DNA from 4 places in the Pseudoalteromonas sp. SR43-2 genome. Region 1 is predicted to be linked to each of the others. Evidence: predicted binding sites of a transcription regulator. Region 1 holds the regulator's gene; each other region holds the start of a gene.
What was found. The regulator sigma-54, encoded in region 1, starts transcription at its own class of promoters, with help from an activator protein. The targets are predictions, from matches to a motif close to GTTGGCACGNNNNTNGNNT.

Region 1 (4,220 bases):
TCTTTTGGTATACCGTGTTTAAAACCAAATGATTCAAATGTGACAATCAGTTGCTTATCTTTTTTACCTAAAATCTTTTCACGAATAGATTCAGCGAGTTGATGAACACTTAAATCAGTCGTATCTATCATAAAGTCGGCGCGAGTGGTTAATACATCAAGTAATTCTTTTTCTTTTTTGATGGCTAAATCAAGCGGCAACGAGTCTATTGATAGTGGGTGTAATCTGCGTGTTTCAGAAAAGCGTTTGATCAATGTCTGATCGTCGCTATCTAAATAAAATAACGTAGGGTTTGCAAAGCCTGGTAAGTATTCAAGAATATCGTTAAATTCATCTTGTTCTTTAGGGATGTTGCGCACATCTATGCTAACAGCAATTTTATCGTAGCTATCAGACACACTGCGAACTAATGAAGGTAGTAGGTTTACTGGAATATTATCAACGCAATAATAACCTAAATCTTCTACAACGCGCAAAGCAACCGACTTTCCAGAACCAGAACGGCCGCTTATGATAATTAACTCCATTTAACACCCTTTATAAAACTATGATTGATCGACAATAACTTGGTAAAGCTCAGTATCAGATTTTGCACTGCGTAACTGTTTACAAAAATCTTTGTTGTTTAGTTTATCAGCAATGGTTGCTAGAGTCTTTAAGTGCTGCTGGTTATCGCCATCTGGTACGATGAGTGCGACAAAAATATCAACAGGGCGATTATCGATTGCATCAAAGTTTATTGGAGTTTCGCTAACGAGCACTAAAGCCAAAGGCTCTTCTGCACCGCTCATTCTTCCATGAGGAATAGCAATGCCACGCCCTATACCTGTACTACCTAATTTCTCTCTGCTCATTAAAGCATTAAGAATATCTTGTTGCGGTAAATACGGAAGTTTGTCGTGAGCAAGTTCGCTAATGAACTCTAAAATTCTTTTTTTGCTATTAAAAAGGACCGCAGCTTTGCTGCAGTCCTGGCATATAAGTGAACTTAATTTCATCATATTAGTGTCGAGCAAGCTTCTCTTTGTGTTTGATTACTTGGCGATCGAGCTTGTCGATCAACGAGTCAATAGCGGCATACATATCTTGATGTTCTGTAGAGGCAAATAGCTCAGCACCGCTTACGTGTATTGTGGCTTCTGCTTTTTGATTTAACTTTTCTACATCGAGAATGACATGAACATTATTAATATGATCAGAGTGTCTTTCAAGCTTCGCAAATTTAGTATTAATATAGTCTCTTAGTGAATCGGTTAATTCTACGTGACGACCAGTTAAGTTTAGTTGCATAAGCATTACCCTCTTAGTTTAGCGTCTTAAATCAGACTTTTACGCTGATTTGACGGTGGAATAGCAAGAGATTCGCGGTATTTTGCGATTGTACGTCTCGCTACTTTAATTCCTTGCTCAGCCAATATATCCGCTATTTTGCTATCACTCAATGGTTTTGCTGAGTTTTCTGCTGCGATTAATTTTCGGATAAGCGCACGTATTGCTGTAGATGAACATTCACCACCGTTTTCAGTACTTACATGGCTTGAGAAAAAATATTTAAGCTCAAATATACCACGGGGTGTATGCATGTACTTTTGAGTAGTCACACGCGAAATTGTCGATTCGTGCATTTCTACCATTTCAGCGACATCATTTAAAACCATTGGTTTCATGGCTTCAGGGCCATGTTCAAAAAAGCCTTGTTGTTGCTTAACAATACAATTAGTAACTTTTAATAGCGTGTCGTTTCTACTTTCTAAGCTTTTAATAAACCATTTAGCTTCTTGTAAATGTGAGCGGATAAACTGGCTGTCGCCACTTGATTTTACAGTGCGAGACATTGCCGCGTATTGGCTATTAACACGAATTTTAGGCATGCTATCTGGGTTTAATTCGACAACCCAGCGGCCTTTAATTTTTTTAACTGACACATCAGGAATAACATACTCAGATTCTTCCCTTACAATAGTATCTGCAGGTTTTGGGTTGAGAGTATGTATTAGTGTCATCACTTCTTTAAGCTCTTCTTCTTTAAGCTTAGTTTTTTTCATTAATGTACGATAGTCGCGAGCTGCTAATAGATCAATATGCTCGGTTAAAATCATTTTCGTTTCATTAATGTAAGGTGTTTCTTTATCAAATTGATTAAGCTGAATACACAAACACTCTTGTAAACTACGTGCGGCAATACCCACAGGATCAAACAGTTGGATGCGTTTTAATACCGCTTCAATTTCATCAAGTTCGACTTCGTTATCATCTTCGTTTTCTTGATTAAAGCTTTCTAAAATCTCTTCGCAGCTTAATGTTAAAATACCTGAATCATCGACGGCCTCTACAATCGCAATAGCGATGGCTTCATCGGTAGGGCTAAATGGCGTTAGTTGTAATTGCCACATTAAATACTCATGGAGCGTTTCAGTAGAGGCGCCTTGGTATATTGATTCGTCTTCAGGCATTGGACCTGATGAGGCTGCAGGAGCGGCACTCATGTACTCATCCCAACTAACATCCATAGCCATGTCGTCACTTAGCGTGTCTTTTGCAAGTGCTTCACCAGTATCTTGTTCATATTCGCTCGGAGCATCATCAGCAGATGCGCTAACAGTTATGTCATCGGTATCAGCTTTTTGCTCGTTTTTACCAGCAGCGTCTTCAGAATAGTCTGCCTCTTCAACCTCTAATAGTGGATTACTGTCGAGAGCTTCTTGTATTTCTTGCTGGAGATCCAATGTACTGAGTTGCAACAAACGAATAGCTTGTTGCAGCTGTGGAGTCATTGTAAGTTGCTGGCCCATGCGCAGCTGTAGTGATTGCCTCATGTATCTCTAACAATCCTTTTATGTTGTTATAATTAATACTAGCAGATGCTTAAAGACATGGCGTAAATGTTACAGCCTAAATTGCTCGCCTAAATAAACATCGCGTACTGTTTTATCATTTAATACGTGTTCTGGAGTACCTGATGCAATCAGCTCCCCATGAGAAACAATGTAGGCTTTTTCGCAAACATCAAGGGTCTCTCTTACGTTATGGTCGGTAATTAATACTCCAATCCCACGATTTTTAAGATGTTCTATTATTTTCTTTATATCTAATACCGAAATAGGGTCAACACCGGCAAACGGTTCATCCAGTAATATAAATTTAGGATCTGCTGCCAGCGCTCGTGCTATTTCTACACGACGACGTTCTCCACCCGATAATGCCATACCTTGGCTATCACGAATGTGTTGTATGCTAAATTCATCTAATAAGTTATTGAGCGTATCTTCTCTGGCTTGTTTATTTAGTTCTTTGCGCGTTTCTAAAATGGCCATTAAGTTTTGATAAACAGTCAGCTTTCTAAAAATTGATGACTCTTGCGGTAAGTAGCCTATGCCTAATCTAGCACGACTATGCATAGGTAAAAGAGTAATATCGTTATCATCAATAGATATTTTACCTTTGTCGCTAGGAACAAGCCCTACGATCATATAAAAAGTCGTTGTTTTACCAGCACCGTTAGGGCCAAGTAAGCCAACTATACTGCCAGCTTGTACTTCGAGGCCGACGTTTTTTACAACTTCACGACCTTTATAGCTTTTTGCCAATAGTTCTGCTTTTAATGTGCTCATGGTTGACCTTTATCGCCTTTTTTACTTTTTTTAGTTTCGATCGGTACTAAAATTGTGTGAACGCGGTCAGTTGAGTTTTCATCTTTTTCGGCACTGATGAGCTGCTGCTCTATGTCGTAGGTAATGCTTTTAGCATTTATTTTTTGTCCGGCTTGCGATACTTGTGCATTACCAACAAGCGTTAAAAAACGCTTAGATACATCATAACGTACTTCGTCAGCACTGGCGCTCATAGTCGTGCCATCTGATTGCTTTTCTTCAAAGTGCGCAGGGCTACCTGTGGCAATTAATAATTGTTTATTATCACCAAGTTCATCGCGTTTGTGTACTTCGAGGCGATCGGCTGTAATGCGGCGATTACCGTGAATTATCTCAACGTTTTTCTCAAAAATCCCGACATTAGCTTTTAATTGACCTTCTTGCTTGTCGGCACTTATTGAAATTTGATTGGCAGCAGGTTGCGTGTTTTGCTCTGCAGCACTACTATTAAACGCTAGTATAAGTGTAGGAATTATAAGTGATTTTAATATTTTATTGGTCATAATATATGGTTCGCGTATGGTTAATTAGTTTTATCACTTCGGTTTTTAAGTCGGCCTCTAGGCCTTT
Region 2 (4,220 bases), on a different contig from region 1:
TAACTTTTTACGTTATGACCAAGGCTTAAGTGCAGCTGATATTCGTACAACTATTCCACGTGAAGCGTACGCTTACGGCATGGAATTATCACTGCAAACAATCAATATTGATTTTACGCAAAACTTTGATGATTATTCGTTAGCAATGGGTGCTGAAATACGTACTGATGAATACCGTATTTTAGAAGGTAATGAATATGCGTACCGCGATTACGATACATTAAATGGTGTAAGTATTTACAGCGGTTTAAGTGGCGGTGTTGGCTCTGAAGATGCATCGGGTGGTTCACAAGGTTTTGGTGGTTCATCACCTGCGTCTTCAGTGGATGAGTCACGTGATGTAATTTCATTTTACGTAGATGCAGAATCTTATGTAATTGAAGATGTGATTTTATCTGGTGCACTTCGCTACGATAACTACAAAGGTTTTGGCGATACAGTAAACTTTAAACTTGCTGGTAACTGGTCTATTACCGACGATATTTCATTACGTGGTGCATTAAGCTCAGGATTTAGAGCGCCTTCAATGCAGCAGCTTTACTTTAATAACGTAAGCACACAATTTGTTGTTGATACTAATGGGAATTTAGTTGCAGAAGAAGTTGGTACATTTAGAAATGATTCAACACTTGCGCAAAGTTTAGGTATTCCAAAACTTAAAGAAGAAAAATCACAAAACCGTAGTTTAGGTATTGTGTATAACGTTACCGATAATATTAATGTAACCGTTGATTACTACTCGATTGATATTGACGACCGTATTGTAATTAGTGATCGCTTAGGTAAAGGGTTATCTACAAGCCTTGATGCAGCACTAAATAGTGCAGGTGCTGGCGTAGGGCAGTTTTTCTTAAATGGTGCTGATACAGAAACACGTGGTGTTGATTTTGTAGCAACGTGGAACACTGAAGGTTTAGGCGGCACACTTGATTTTACACTTGCAGCTAACTTTACCAAAACAGATGTTGTATCGTTGTTCTCTCCTGCTGGCTCAAGCCTTGAGACAGTAAAAGTAGAAGATATATTCTCAGCTGAAGACATCTCTATTATAGAAGAGTGGCAACCAGAGGACCGTATTAACTTAAGTGCGCTTTATCAACGTGATGATTGGACTGTTAACCTCTCACTTAATCGTTTTGGTGAATACACAGTAGAAGATGGTGGTCGTCAAACGTATGGCGCAGAAATTTTAACTGACGTTAAAGTTAACTACTTCGTTACTGAAGACTTATCAGTAAATATTGGTGCAAATAACTTGTTCGATGTTTACCCAGATAAAAATGAAATAGGTAACTCTCGCTCAGGTACTATTGTAGATGCTAATGGTAATACCGTAATTAGCAGCTCAGGTGTGTTTGACTACTCACGTCGTTCGGCTCCGTTTGGATTTAACGGTGCTTACTACTACGTAGGTGCAGAATACCGTTTTTAATTACTAACCTCCCTTTTGTTATTTAACTCAAAGGGCCGTAAGGCCCTTTTTTTGGTTTTAGCTTGGGCTGATTTTATTTAGAAATCAAACTTATTGGATAATCATCGTATTGCTTAATATTATTCATTACATTCATTAAAGTATTATGTGTACTGTTTTCGTCTGCGGTTATAAGTACCGAACTTATTTCATATTCAGCCGCGAACATAGCTAAATTAGTCGCAACTTGCTCTAAATCAATTAACCTCCCAGAAAAATATACTCCGTTACTTTCATCAATTCTAAATAAAGCATTTTTAACAGGCTTATCTATTTGAGGGCTGTCGAGTGGTCGGTTTAATTCAATAGCCACAGGTTTTACAAAAGATGTAGTTACAATAAAGAAAATTAGTAATATGAACACTATGTCTAACATCGGGGTCATATCTACATCGGCATTATTTTGTAGTTTGGTTAGTTTTTTCATATTGGACCTTATTTTTAATTAAATGCTGCGGCGCCACAGCAAGGTTTTAGGTACCTATTAACAAAATTAGCACAGCAAAGATAAAGCGTGGTTAAATAAACATTCTAATAACATTAAATATTTGTACTAATTATGTTTTTAAAATGTGGTGAAATAAGGTGGTGTTTATACCGATCTGCTTAAATATGGGATCTATTTAGCATCGTTATAGTGTAATTCAATTCGTTAAATTGCTTTAAAAACTATGCAGATTGGTATTAGAGGCAATAAAAAACCCAGCTCGAGGCTGGGTTCTAGTTATGCGCTATGTCAGCTTAATGCTTTTGCATACGGCTCATTTCTGCATGGCAGCTTTGCATTGTTAATAATGTTTTAGCCAGTGCAGCTTCGCAATCAGCCGGTTGTGGTTTATCCATAGCGGCTTTAATTTCTACAAGCGTTTTATCTTCTACTTCTTCAAGCTCTTTTACATACGTGCTGTCGTTATGTGAGGTGAATGTAGTAAGTAAGGCTGTGTATGCACGTCGTGCTTCAACTGCGAAAGATGAACCATCTTCGCGTTCGCCTTTTTCATTAATTGCATATGGCTGCAAGCGCTCAACACTCACTTTTCGGGCATCTATCATACGCTGAAAAAGTGCGCCAATAGCAGGGTCTTCAACTTTTTCCTGTGCTTTTTGATAAAAGTCGATGCCGCTGTTCATAACTTGAATGATGTCAGTAATATGATTTACTTCTGATCCTTGATGGGTGTTCATAATGACCTCTTTAATTAAATGAATGTATAGTTCAATTTAATAAAAGCAATGTATGTTCCACGTTTTTATTTTTATGTAGTTGTTTGATTTTATTAGTTTAATTGTGTTTCAGAAAGGGGCTAAGTTAATGAGGAAAGTATTAACTTAGCAATTTTTACATTATATTGTGTAATAAAGTTATTTTAGCTCTTCAGCTACTTCAGCTACTTTTTGGCGTAACCAGATATGGCTCGCATCGCGATGTAACAGTGGGCTCCAAATCATATCAAGCTCAAAAGGAGGAATTGGAAACGGTGGCTCTAAAATTTTAAGCCCCGGATCATCTAAATATATATTTGCGGCTTTTGAAGGAAGGGTCGCAATCAAATTTTTCTCTTTAGCTAAATGAATCGCTACATGGTAGTTACGCGTAAAAGTGGCAATGTTACGATGTTTACCAAAGTGGGCAAGTGCTTCGTCAACCCAACCAAGTTTTTGCACATCTTTAGGGTCCATGCCCACACCTACACCAAAACCTGTTTTACTCACCCATATATGGCGCGCTTTTAAGTAGCTGTCGAGGCTAAAGTTTTCAATAATAGGGTTGTCGGCCTTAACTAAGCAGCAAAAACTGTCTTTCCAAATACGTTTATGATGAAAAGACTGAGGTAAGTTTTCAAAACGGTTGATTGCCATATCTACTTTACCGTTTTCTACATCATGAAAGGTGACATCACTTGGTGTGAGTATATCTAAAGTAGTATCGGGGGCTTCTTCGTGTAGTTTACTTAATAGCTTTGGCGCTAACGTACTTGCAGCGTAATCACTGGCCATTATTCTAAACACACGCTTACTTTGGCTTGCCTCAAATTCTCGATTAGGTGCTAGAGTTTCTTCAAGGGTCATTAAAATGCCACGAATAACGGGTTGTAACTCCAAAGCACGCTCGGTAGGTACCATACCATCGCTGGTACGAACTAAAATAGGGTCGTTAAATAAGTTACGAAGACGTTTAAGGCCATTACTCATTGCAGGTTGCGTTATACTCAATTGATTAGCAGCGCGTGTTACGTTGCATTCTCGAAGCAATGTATCGAGGTAAACGAGTAAATTTAAATCTATTTTACTTATATTCATTGTGTGTGTCCTTTAGCGCTTACCAGTGGTGAATAAAGCGCTGTGCTGTCGGGTATGGGTAAATATGACTTACCTGACCATTTTTTATATTTTGTTGTGCCTGCTTCCAAAAGCTAACATCTATAAGCTCTGGATGAGTGCTGAGGAAAAACTTTTTATACATAGGGTTTGGCATTACAAATGTACAAAGCTGCTCAGGAAATACATCCTGTGGTGCAACAGAGTAACTTTGTTCATCCATTAAATAGTCGTCATAGCTCTTTGCTTTTGGTAATGCTCTAAAGTTCATATCGGTTAGATATTGGACTTCATCGTAATCGTAAAAAATAATACGTTTGTGCTTACTTACACCAAAGTTTTTTAAGAGCATATCACCAGGGAATATATTAACAGCAATCATTTCTTTTAGGGCTTGCCCATATTCTTCAATCGCATCGGCGACACTTTC
Region 3 (4,220 bases), on a different contig from region 1:
GCAGCCATCTGAGCAAGCAAAGCGCGCAAACTTATTTATTGCACTGCGCCCAGACGGCATGGTTGAAATAACCTGCCATCGCTCTGAAATGGGTCAGCAAATTCGCACCGCGATTGCGCAAATAGTTGCCGATGAAATGGAAGCCGCGTGGGATAAGGTTATTGTTATTCAGGGTAAGGGCGACCCTAAATACGGCGATCAAAATACCGATGGCTCGCGCAGTATTCGCTACAACATGCAGCGCCTGCGTGAAATGGGCGCAAGTGTACGTTACATGATGCAGCACGCTGCCGCCAAGTATTGGGAAGTTGACCCGCAGACCTGTACTGCTAATCAACACGTTGTTACACACAGCTCAGGTAAATCGCTTACTTATAAAGATTTAATCGACTTAGCGCTTACAATAACGCCACCAGAAGCTGACAAACTAACACTTAAAACACGCAAAGAATGGCGCTACATTAATACTGGCATGGCGCACATAGATTTAGCCGATTTAGTAACAGGTAAAGCAATATTTGCAGCCGATGTACGCGAACCACAAGCGCTGGTGGCTATAATTGAACGCCCGCCAGTGGTAGGCGGTGTTGTTAAGTCGTTTGATGCCAGTGCTACAAAAGCGATAAACGGCGTTATAGATGTTATTGAAATTCCTGCACCAAAAGGCGCACCGCAGTTTCAGCCAAAAGGTGGAATTGCGATTATAGCTAAAAACACATGGGCTGCATGGCAAGGGCGTAAAGCATTAAAAGTCGTGTGGGATGATGGCAAAAATGGCGATTACAATTCAGAAGAATTTAAAAAGTCATTATTAAAAACAGTACAAACTCCACAGGCAAACATACGTGATAAAGGAGATGCCATGGGCGTGTTGGCTAAATCGAGCAATAAACTCGTAGCTGATTATTACGCGCCGCATCTTGCTCAAGCACCAATGGAGCCGCCGTGTGCAACAGCTATGTACAACAAAGATAGTGTTGATATATGGGCTGCTACGCAAAATCCACAAGCCGATATGAAAACAGTGGCTGCCATGCTTGGCATGGATGAGAGCAAAATTAATGTTCACGTTACCATGTTAGGAGGCGGCTTTGGGCGTAAGTCAAAACCTGACTTTTCAGCTGAAGCAGCTTACCTTTCAATGAAAGTAGGCAAGCCTATTCGTGTGCAATGGACGCGTGAAGACGACATACAACATGGTTTTTACCATGCGGTTTCGGCTCAGCACATTGAAGCATCGCTAGATAAAAATGGCGCAATAGAATCGTATTTACACCGCACCGCGTTTTCACCAATTACCTCTACCTTTTCAGAAGGGGCGACTACGCCAGGGAGCTTTGAACTGCGCTTAGGGTTTACCGATAACCCAATTAACACGCCTAATATGAAGCTAGAAAACGGTGATGCGCAAGCCAAAGTTCGAATTGGTTGGATGCGCTCTGTATCAAATATTTTTCATGCCTTTGCTATTCAGTCATTTATTGGCGAAGCAGCGCACAAAGCCGGTCGCGACCAAAAAGACTATTTACTAGACACCATAGGTCCGAGTCGTATTGTTGATGTAACAGAGCAAAATGCTACATACGATAATTACGGTGGCAATAAAGAGGTTTACCCTTTAGATATTGGCAGACTGCGCCATGTTATTGAAAAAGTGGCTGACATGAGTAAATGGGGGCGAGAGCTTCCTAAAGGGCGAGGTTTAGGCATAGCAGCACACAGAAGCTTTTTAACTTACGTAGCTACGGTAGTTGAAGTAGAAGTGTCGGATGCTGGCGATTTAAACGTAATTAAATCGTGGGTTGCCATTGACGCGGGTACGGTTGTAAACACTGACACCGTTAAAAACCAAACCCAAGGTGGCTCTATTTATGGGATTACAACTGCAATCAGCGATGGTATTACCTTTGATAAAGGCCGCGTGCAGCAAAGTAACTTTCATGATTATCGCGTACCGCGTATGAGCGACTCACCTCTTGAGATTGAAGTTGAAATTGTACAAAGCGATGCACCACCAGCAGGGGTAGGTGAGCCATCTACACCAGTTTATGCACCAGCATTATGTAATGCTATTTTTGCAGCGTGCGGAAAGCGTATTAGGCAGTTACCGATTGGTAACCAATTAAAAGCGTAGCTAAATAACCTACAGCTTAAACAAAAAAACCGCCAAATGGCGGTTTTTTTAGAAGTTAGCGATTAGTGAGTTTTTTCAAACTCATCAACTTCACGCTCTGCTTCTTCTTTAGATTTACCATACTGCTGCTGGATTTTACCCACTAGCTCTGTACGGCTACCTTCAATTTTATCTAAATCGTCGTTGGTAAGATCGCCCCATTTTTGTTGAGCCTTACCTTTAAGTTCGTTCCAATTACCTTTCATACGATCGCTGTTCATAAGTTTCTCCTTACTTAGATTTAATTAACGTTCAGTATAAAAGGAGCAAGGCGTGTACCAACAAGTTAAATTTTTATTTTTCATTTACAATCATGGTGTTATGTTTTTATTGAGGCAGTAATGATTAATGTTGTGAGCACATCCTTAAAAAATGTACAGAGCGGTCTGTAATTATTTCTGATTATGTAACCCTTAATTAAATCCTTTATAACCACATAGCTTTAGCGGCGCGTTTATTTTTGGTTTTTGTTACAATGCCTGCAAAGCAATTTAGGGTAAATAGCTGTGCTGCCGGTTCAAGACATATATCAACAACTCGTTACTAAATTACAAAGTAATCCTATTACGTTATTACAAGCGCCGCCTGGTGCGGGTAAATCGACGTGGTTGCCGCTGCAACTCATGCGTGACGGGCATTTTAAACGTATTGTAATGCTAGAGCCTCGCCGTTTAGCTGCTCGTAATATAGCCAGTTATTTAGCAAAGTGCCAAAACGAGAGTGTTGGGCAAAGTGTGGGCTTGCGGATTAGGGGCGAGAGTAAAGTAAGCGCTAATACGCGCCTCGAAATAGTCACCGAAGGCATGTTAACGCGCATGTTGCAAAACGACCCCGAATTAAGCGATATAGATTTACTGATATTTGATGAATTTCATGAGCGTTCAATTGCAGCAGATACCTCACTTGCCTTTGCGCTCGAGACCCAAAGTGCGCTGCGCGACGATTTAACTATTATGCTTATGTCGGCAACGCTTGATACAGAGCGTTACACTGCGTTTTTTGATTGCCCTGTAATTCAATCGAGCGGTCGCAGCTACCCAATAGACGAAGTATATATACCCATAAAAGATGAAAGTCGCTGGCTTGATGCAATTCCTAACATAATAAAACAAGCACTTAATGAGCAAACAGGTAGCGCATTGGTGTTTTTACCTGGGCAGTTTGAAATACTACGCGTGCAACAAGCACTGAGCGATTTACCCAGTAACTGCCAAGTTGCAACACTATTTGGCGAGCAAGATAAAGCCAATCAGCAAACTGCTATTGCTCCTGCACCAAACGGCATGCGCAAAGTAGTGCTTACCACCAATGTAGCCGAAACCAGTTTAACTATTGAAGGTATACGCATTGTAATTGACAGCGGCAAGCGCCGTGCAGCAACCTTTAATTTAAAAACAGGGGTTACAGAGCTCACAACACAAAGCATATCGCGCTCGTCTGCTGTGCAGCGTGCAGGGCGTGCAGGACGAATAGAGCCGGGCATTGTTTATCGAATTGGCTCAAAGCAAACCTTCGAGCGACGTAATAGCCATGACAATCCCGAAATACTCACATCAGACATAAGCCAACTTATGCTTGAGGCAAAGCAATGGGGAGCCAGTATTGATGAGCTAACCTTGCTCGATAAGCCCACTGAGCAACAATGCGAGCAAGCAAGTAACCTGCTTAACATGCTAGAAGCTATTGATAGCAAAGGTAAGCTCACACCGCTTGGCAGTAAAATGTTAGGTTTTGGTGCTGATATTCGTTTGGCGCATATGCTATTAAAAGCACAAATACTTGATGACCAACTCCATGGTATTTTTAGGCTCGCTATTTATTTAGTGGCATTACTTGAGAGCCGAGTAAATAGTGCAAACGAGTTGAGTTTAGCGCTGCATAGCCAACAGCAACGTCCGCATCCGGTATTTAAGCAACAGTTAAAATATTGGCAAAGCCGCTTAAAAGTAAAAGACGAAAACAGCGAATTAAATACGCATTATATAAGTTTGCTGGTGGCATTGGCATACCCCGATCGCATCGCTAAAAAACGTGGTAATGGTTATTT
Region 4 (4,220 bases), on a different contig from region 1:
AGTAAAACCTCATTAAGCTTATCGGCTGCGCCTTGCTCTTTAAGTTGGTTTTCCATGTTTGTAAGCATGCCACCAGGTACTTGAGCTAGTAAAATACGCCCGTCAACCCCTTTTAAGCTACCTTCAAATGCCGCATATTTTTTACGTACATCTCTAAAGTAAGCAGCAATTTCTTCTAGGTGGTTTAAATCAAGCTCAGTATCACGCTCAGTCCCTTCAACTATCGATACAATAGTTTCAGTTGCAGAATGTCCATAAGTCATACTCATTGATGAAATAGCGGTATCGAGCATATCAATGCCAGCATCAATTGCTTTTTGGTAAGTAGCAGTACTTAAACCTGTTGTAGCGTGGCACTGCATAGCAATTGGAATAGATACAGTTTCTTTAAGTGCTTTAATTAGTTGTTCAGCATCGTACGGCTTTAATAAACCCGCCATATCTTTAATACAAATTGAATGACAACCCATATCTTCAAGCTGCTTTGCAAGAGTTAGCCACATATCAAGTGTATGAACTGGGCTAACTGTGTACGAAATAGTACCTTGAGCGTGAGCGCCTACTTTTACAGCCGCTTTAATAGCTGTTTCTAGATTGCGAACATCGTTCATTGCATCAAATATACGAAATACGTCAACGCCATTTTTATGTGCACGTTCTACAAATTTTTCAACTACGTCATCAGCGTAATGGCGGTAACCTAATAAGTTTTGACCGCGTAATAGCATTTGCTGTTTAGTATTAGGCATCGCTTTTTTAAGTGCACGAATACGCTCCCAAGGATCTTCGCCTAAATAACGAATACACGAGTCAAATGTAGCACCACCCCACGATTCAATAGACCAATAACCCGCATCGTCTAATTTGCTAGCAATCGGTAGCATATCGTCTAGGCGCATACGCGTTGCTAATAATGATTGGTGAGCATCGCGTAATACCAATTCTGTTAATTTTAATTTAGCCATGTGTGTGCCCCTTATTTATTATTTGATTTGTACTGAGCAATGGCAGCACTAATAGCAGCGATGTGCTCATTAGGCACACCTTGAGATTTAAAAGATGGTGATTTAACTGGTGTCGCCACGTCAGGTTCGCTAAAGCGCGTCACCAAATTAGACATAAGCGTTACTGCACCAATTAATATCGACAGAAATACAAACACCCCAACCATGCCAGTAAGCATTAAGTTACCAGCCGTTGTGAGTAGAGCACCTATATCCATTTTTCTCCCCTTGAAACCCATATCGAAAATAAAAAATCGATTTAATTAAATATTTATTCACTGGATAATAACAAAACTAATCGCTTTGTCTACATCTTGTAAATTGGTAAAACCAATTAAACAATAAACAACATAACACTCAATTAATTTACATGCTATAACTCAGCAATCACGCGCTCTACAATACATACAAGAAATAACGACTATAGCTAATAGTTATATGGAAGTTGTTAATTAACTATCAAGCTAAGTAAAAATAAACACTAATTCTTAATATAAAATGCAAAGCCACACACCACTTGTTAATTGGTCTTACCAAAATAAGTCTATTTAGTGAACATTTAGTAGTTATTTGCAACAGTGTGAATAACTTACATAACAAAGCGTAAAAGTTACTAACCAACTAATAACTAGAGTAACAGCAAAAAACCATAACCAATTGATATTTATACTAAATAAACTTTGGCATATAACTGGCATTAATTATTATGAACAAATTTGATAACCAAGGAGAAAACAATGTTACGCTGGACAATTACATTTTTAGTTATTGCTTTAATCGCTGCAGTGTTAGGTTTTGGTGGCATCGCAGGTGCCGCAGCTGGTATAGCAAAAATTATATTTTTTATCTTTTTAGTACTTTTAGTGATTTCATTAGTTTCAGGTGCACTACGTGGTAAATCACCCAGGTAGATAAAGCATTCAACTAACTAACACTAAAATTTAATTAATACTTACAAGGAATTACACTATGAACTCTACAACTTTAAAAGCAGCACTAATCGCAGTATTTGCAGGTTTTTTCATGATGGGTTGTGAAGACAACCATGCAGAAGATGCTGGCGAACGTATCGACGAAGCAGTAACTGACGTGCAAAACTCTGTTGAAGATGCATGTGAAAATGTTAAAGAAGGCGTGAACGCTGAAGAAACTAACTGTTAATTCTTCTTGAACCGCTAAAAAAAACGGCTTTCGAGCCGTTTTTTTGTGCCAGTAATAAAATCACTGACTATAAAGCTGCTCATTTAGCAGTTAGCTTGTTAAAATAAAAAAAACGATATTTAAAGCAAGGCAAAATGGTATTCACAACCACCTACACATTAGATAAACCCTACTTTTACGAGTGTTTTGATGAGTCACTCCCTTATAGTAAGCGTGCAAAACCTAAATACTTTTTACTTGTGCTGTTAGTTGCGCTTGGTTTATTTGGCATTTATGTTTTAGACGATCATTACTTAGGATCGTTTATGATCATGTTAGCGGTACTCGAGTGCGTCGCTTTTTACTATCGCAGACCATGGTGGGTAACCAGACAAATGCTCAGCAGAGCATCAGGCTCTGAGGTAACACTTACCTTTGATGAAGAAGGTATTAAATCTGCTAATCATTACAAAAGCTATCAATTAGAATGGCAAAATATAAGCGAAGTAATAGACACCCAGCAAGGTATTATTATTAAAAACAAAAGCGGCATGCAGTACATATCAAAACAAATACTTAGTCCTGAAACACTCGCTTTTATAAACAAAAAAGCCACTCAGTGAGTGGCTTTTAGTCTAGTTGAGTTAATTACTCAACTACGTATACGTGTTGATTAAGCATTGCCCGGATTAGGGTTCGACTTTTCAGCTTGTATGCGCATGTAAATCTCTTCACGATGCACTGATACGTCTTTTGGTGCATTAACACCGATTCGAACTTGATTTCCTTTAACACCTAGAACAGTAACTGTTACTTCGTCACCAATCATTAGGGTTTCACCTACTCTACGAGTTAGTATTAGCATTCTCTTGCTCCCATGTTCCAATAAAAATTATAAGATTCCGCTTAAACATACTAATGAAAATTAGACTGAAAAGTAAGTAAAAACTCGCAATCTATCCATTTTCTGTTAAAAATGCCTTGTGTAATGCACGAACAGCCAACTCTAAGTACTTTTCATCTATTAAAACTGAAATTTTAATCTCTGAAGTCGAGACTAAAACCACATTAATATTTTCCTGCGCTAATGCATCAAAAAATAAACTAGCGACACCAGAATGTGATTTCATACCCATGCCAACAGCAGAGACTTTAGCTACTGCTTGCAATCCGCTTATATTTTGAGCACTGAGCTGAGCTTGATCTTCACTCAATAATTCAAGTGCTTGCAGATAATCATTCGAGTGCACAGTAAAAGCATAGTCTATTTTTTCAAAGTTATGATTAACTTGATTAATCATATCTATTTCGATGCCATTTTCGGCAAAAAGTTTCAATATTTTTGAAAGATATTGCGTGCCCGTTGGCACACCTTGTACCTTAATTAAGCATTCGTCACGATTAAACGCAATCCCCGATACAACCTTGCTTGGCATATCGTTCTCCTCAAAACTTATTAATGTACCTTCATCGGGATTAAAGCTCGAAAGCACCCTAAGTGGCACATTATGTTTTCCTGCGGCTTCTACTGAGCGAATATGCAAAACTTTCGCCCCTAAACTTGCCAGCTCTAGCATTTCGGCAAAGGTAACTTGGCTCATTCTGCGCGCGTTAGGTTCAACACGAGGATCTGTAGTATATACGCCGTCAACGTCTGTATAGATCTGGCATTCGTCAGCTTTTATAGCCGCTGCTATTTCTACAGCCGATGTATCGGTGCCGCCGCGCCCAAGCGTTGTAATATTGCCCTCAACATCACGCCCCTGAAACCCAGCAATAATAGCAATACGATTATGCTCAAGCTCATGCTTCAAACGCGTAGCAGCAACCTCTGCAATACGAGCTTTACCAAACATGTTATCGGTTAAAATATTGACTTGATCGGCTAATAAGCTCACAGCAGAGTGGCCACGTTTTATAATAGCCATAGCAAGTAGTGATACAGAAACCTGCTCTCCGGTGCTAATAAGTACATCTAGTTCACGGCTACTCGGGCGAGTATCGATTTGTTTGGCGAGATTAATTAAGCGGTTGGTTTCTCCCGACATAGCCGAGAGCACCACAACCACTTGGTGT

Region 2: H5120_RS14875 (PA2169 family four-helix-bundle protein) is a predicted target of sigma-54. The motif match lies at 2,700-2,718, and genes of this name have one in related genera.
Region 3: H5120_RS04760 (CsbD family protein) is a predicted target of sigma-54. The motif match lies at 2,438-2,456, and genes of this name have one in related genera.
Region 4: H5120_RS07450 (DUF1328 domain-containing protein) is a predicted target of sigma-54. The motif match lies at 1,684-1,702, and genes of this name have one in related genera.

Annotation. Positions count from the first base shown of each region.
Region 1 is NZ_JACJED010000001.1:62,291-66,510, forward strand. It holds gene rapZ (RNase adapter RapZ) at 1-527, opposite strand, end outside; gene ptsN (PTS IIA-like nitrogen regulatory protein PtsN) at 546-998, opposite strand; gene hpf (ribosome hibernation promoting factor) at 1,003-1,290, opposite strand; gene H5120_RS00340 (RNA polymerase factor sigma-54) at 1,317-2,816, opposite strand; gene lptB (LPS export ABC transporter ATP-binding protein) at 2,886-3,611, opposite strand; gene lptA (lipopolysaccharide transport periplasmic protein LptA) at 3,608-4,153, opposite strand; gene lptC (LPS export ABC transporter periplasmic protein LptC) at 4,143-4,220, opposite strand, start outside.
Region 2 is NZ_JACJED010000018.1:43,903-48,122, reverse strand. It holds gene H5120_RS14885 (TonB-dependent siderophore receptor) at 1-1,432, shown strand, start outside; gene H5120_RS14880 (biopolymer transporter ExbD) at 1,506-1,898, opposite strand; gene H5120_RS14875 (PA2169 family four-helix-bundle protein) at 2,213-2,656, opposite strand; gene H5120_RS14870 (LysR family transcriptional regulator) at 2,834-3,772, opposite strand; gene aceK (bifunctional isocitrate dehydrogenase kinase/phosphatase) at 3,792-4,220, opposite strand, start outside.
Region 3 is NZ_JACJED010000004.1:116,439-120,658, reverse strand. It holds gene H5120_RS04765 (xanthine dehydrogenase family protein molybdopterin-binding subunit) at 1-2,134, shown strand, start outside; gene H5120_RS04760 (CsbD family protein) at 2,197-2,394, opposite strand; gene hrpB (ATP-dependent helicase HrpB) at 2,680-4,220, shown strand, end outside.
Region 4 is NZ_JACJED010000006.1:172,734-176,953, forward strand. It holds partial or broken gene oadA (sodium-extruding oxaloacetate decarboxylase subunit alpha) at 1-965, opposite strand, end outside; gene H5120_RS07445 (OadG family protein) at 977-1,222, opposite strand; gene H5120_RS07450 (DUF1328 domain-containing protein) at 1,742-1,915, shown strand; gene H5120_RS07455 (hypothetical protein) at 1,974-2,165, shown strand; gene H5120_RS07460 (YcxB family protein) at 2,300-2,767, shown strand; gene csrA (carbon storage regulator CsrA) at 2,818-3,009, opposite strand; gene H5120_RS07470 (aspartate kinase) at 3,101-4,220, opposite strand, start outside.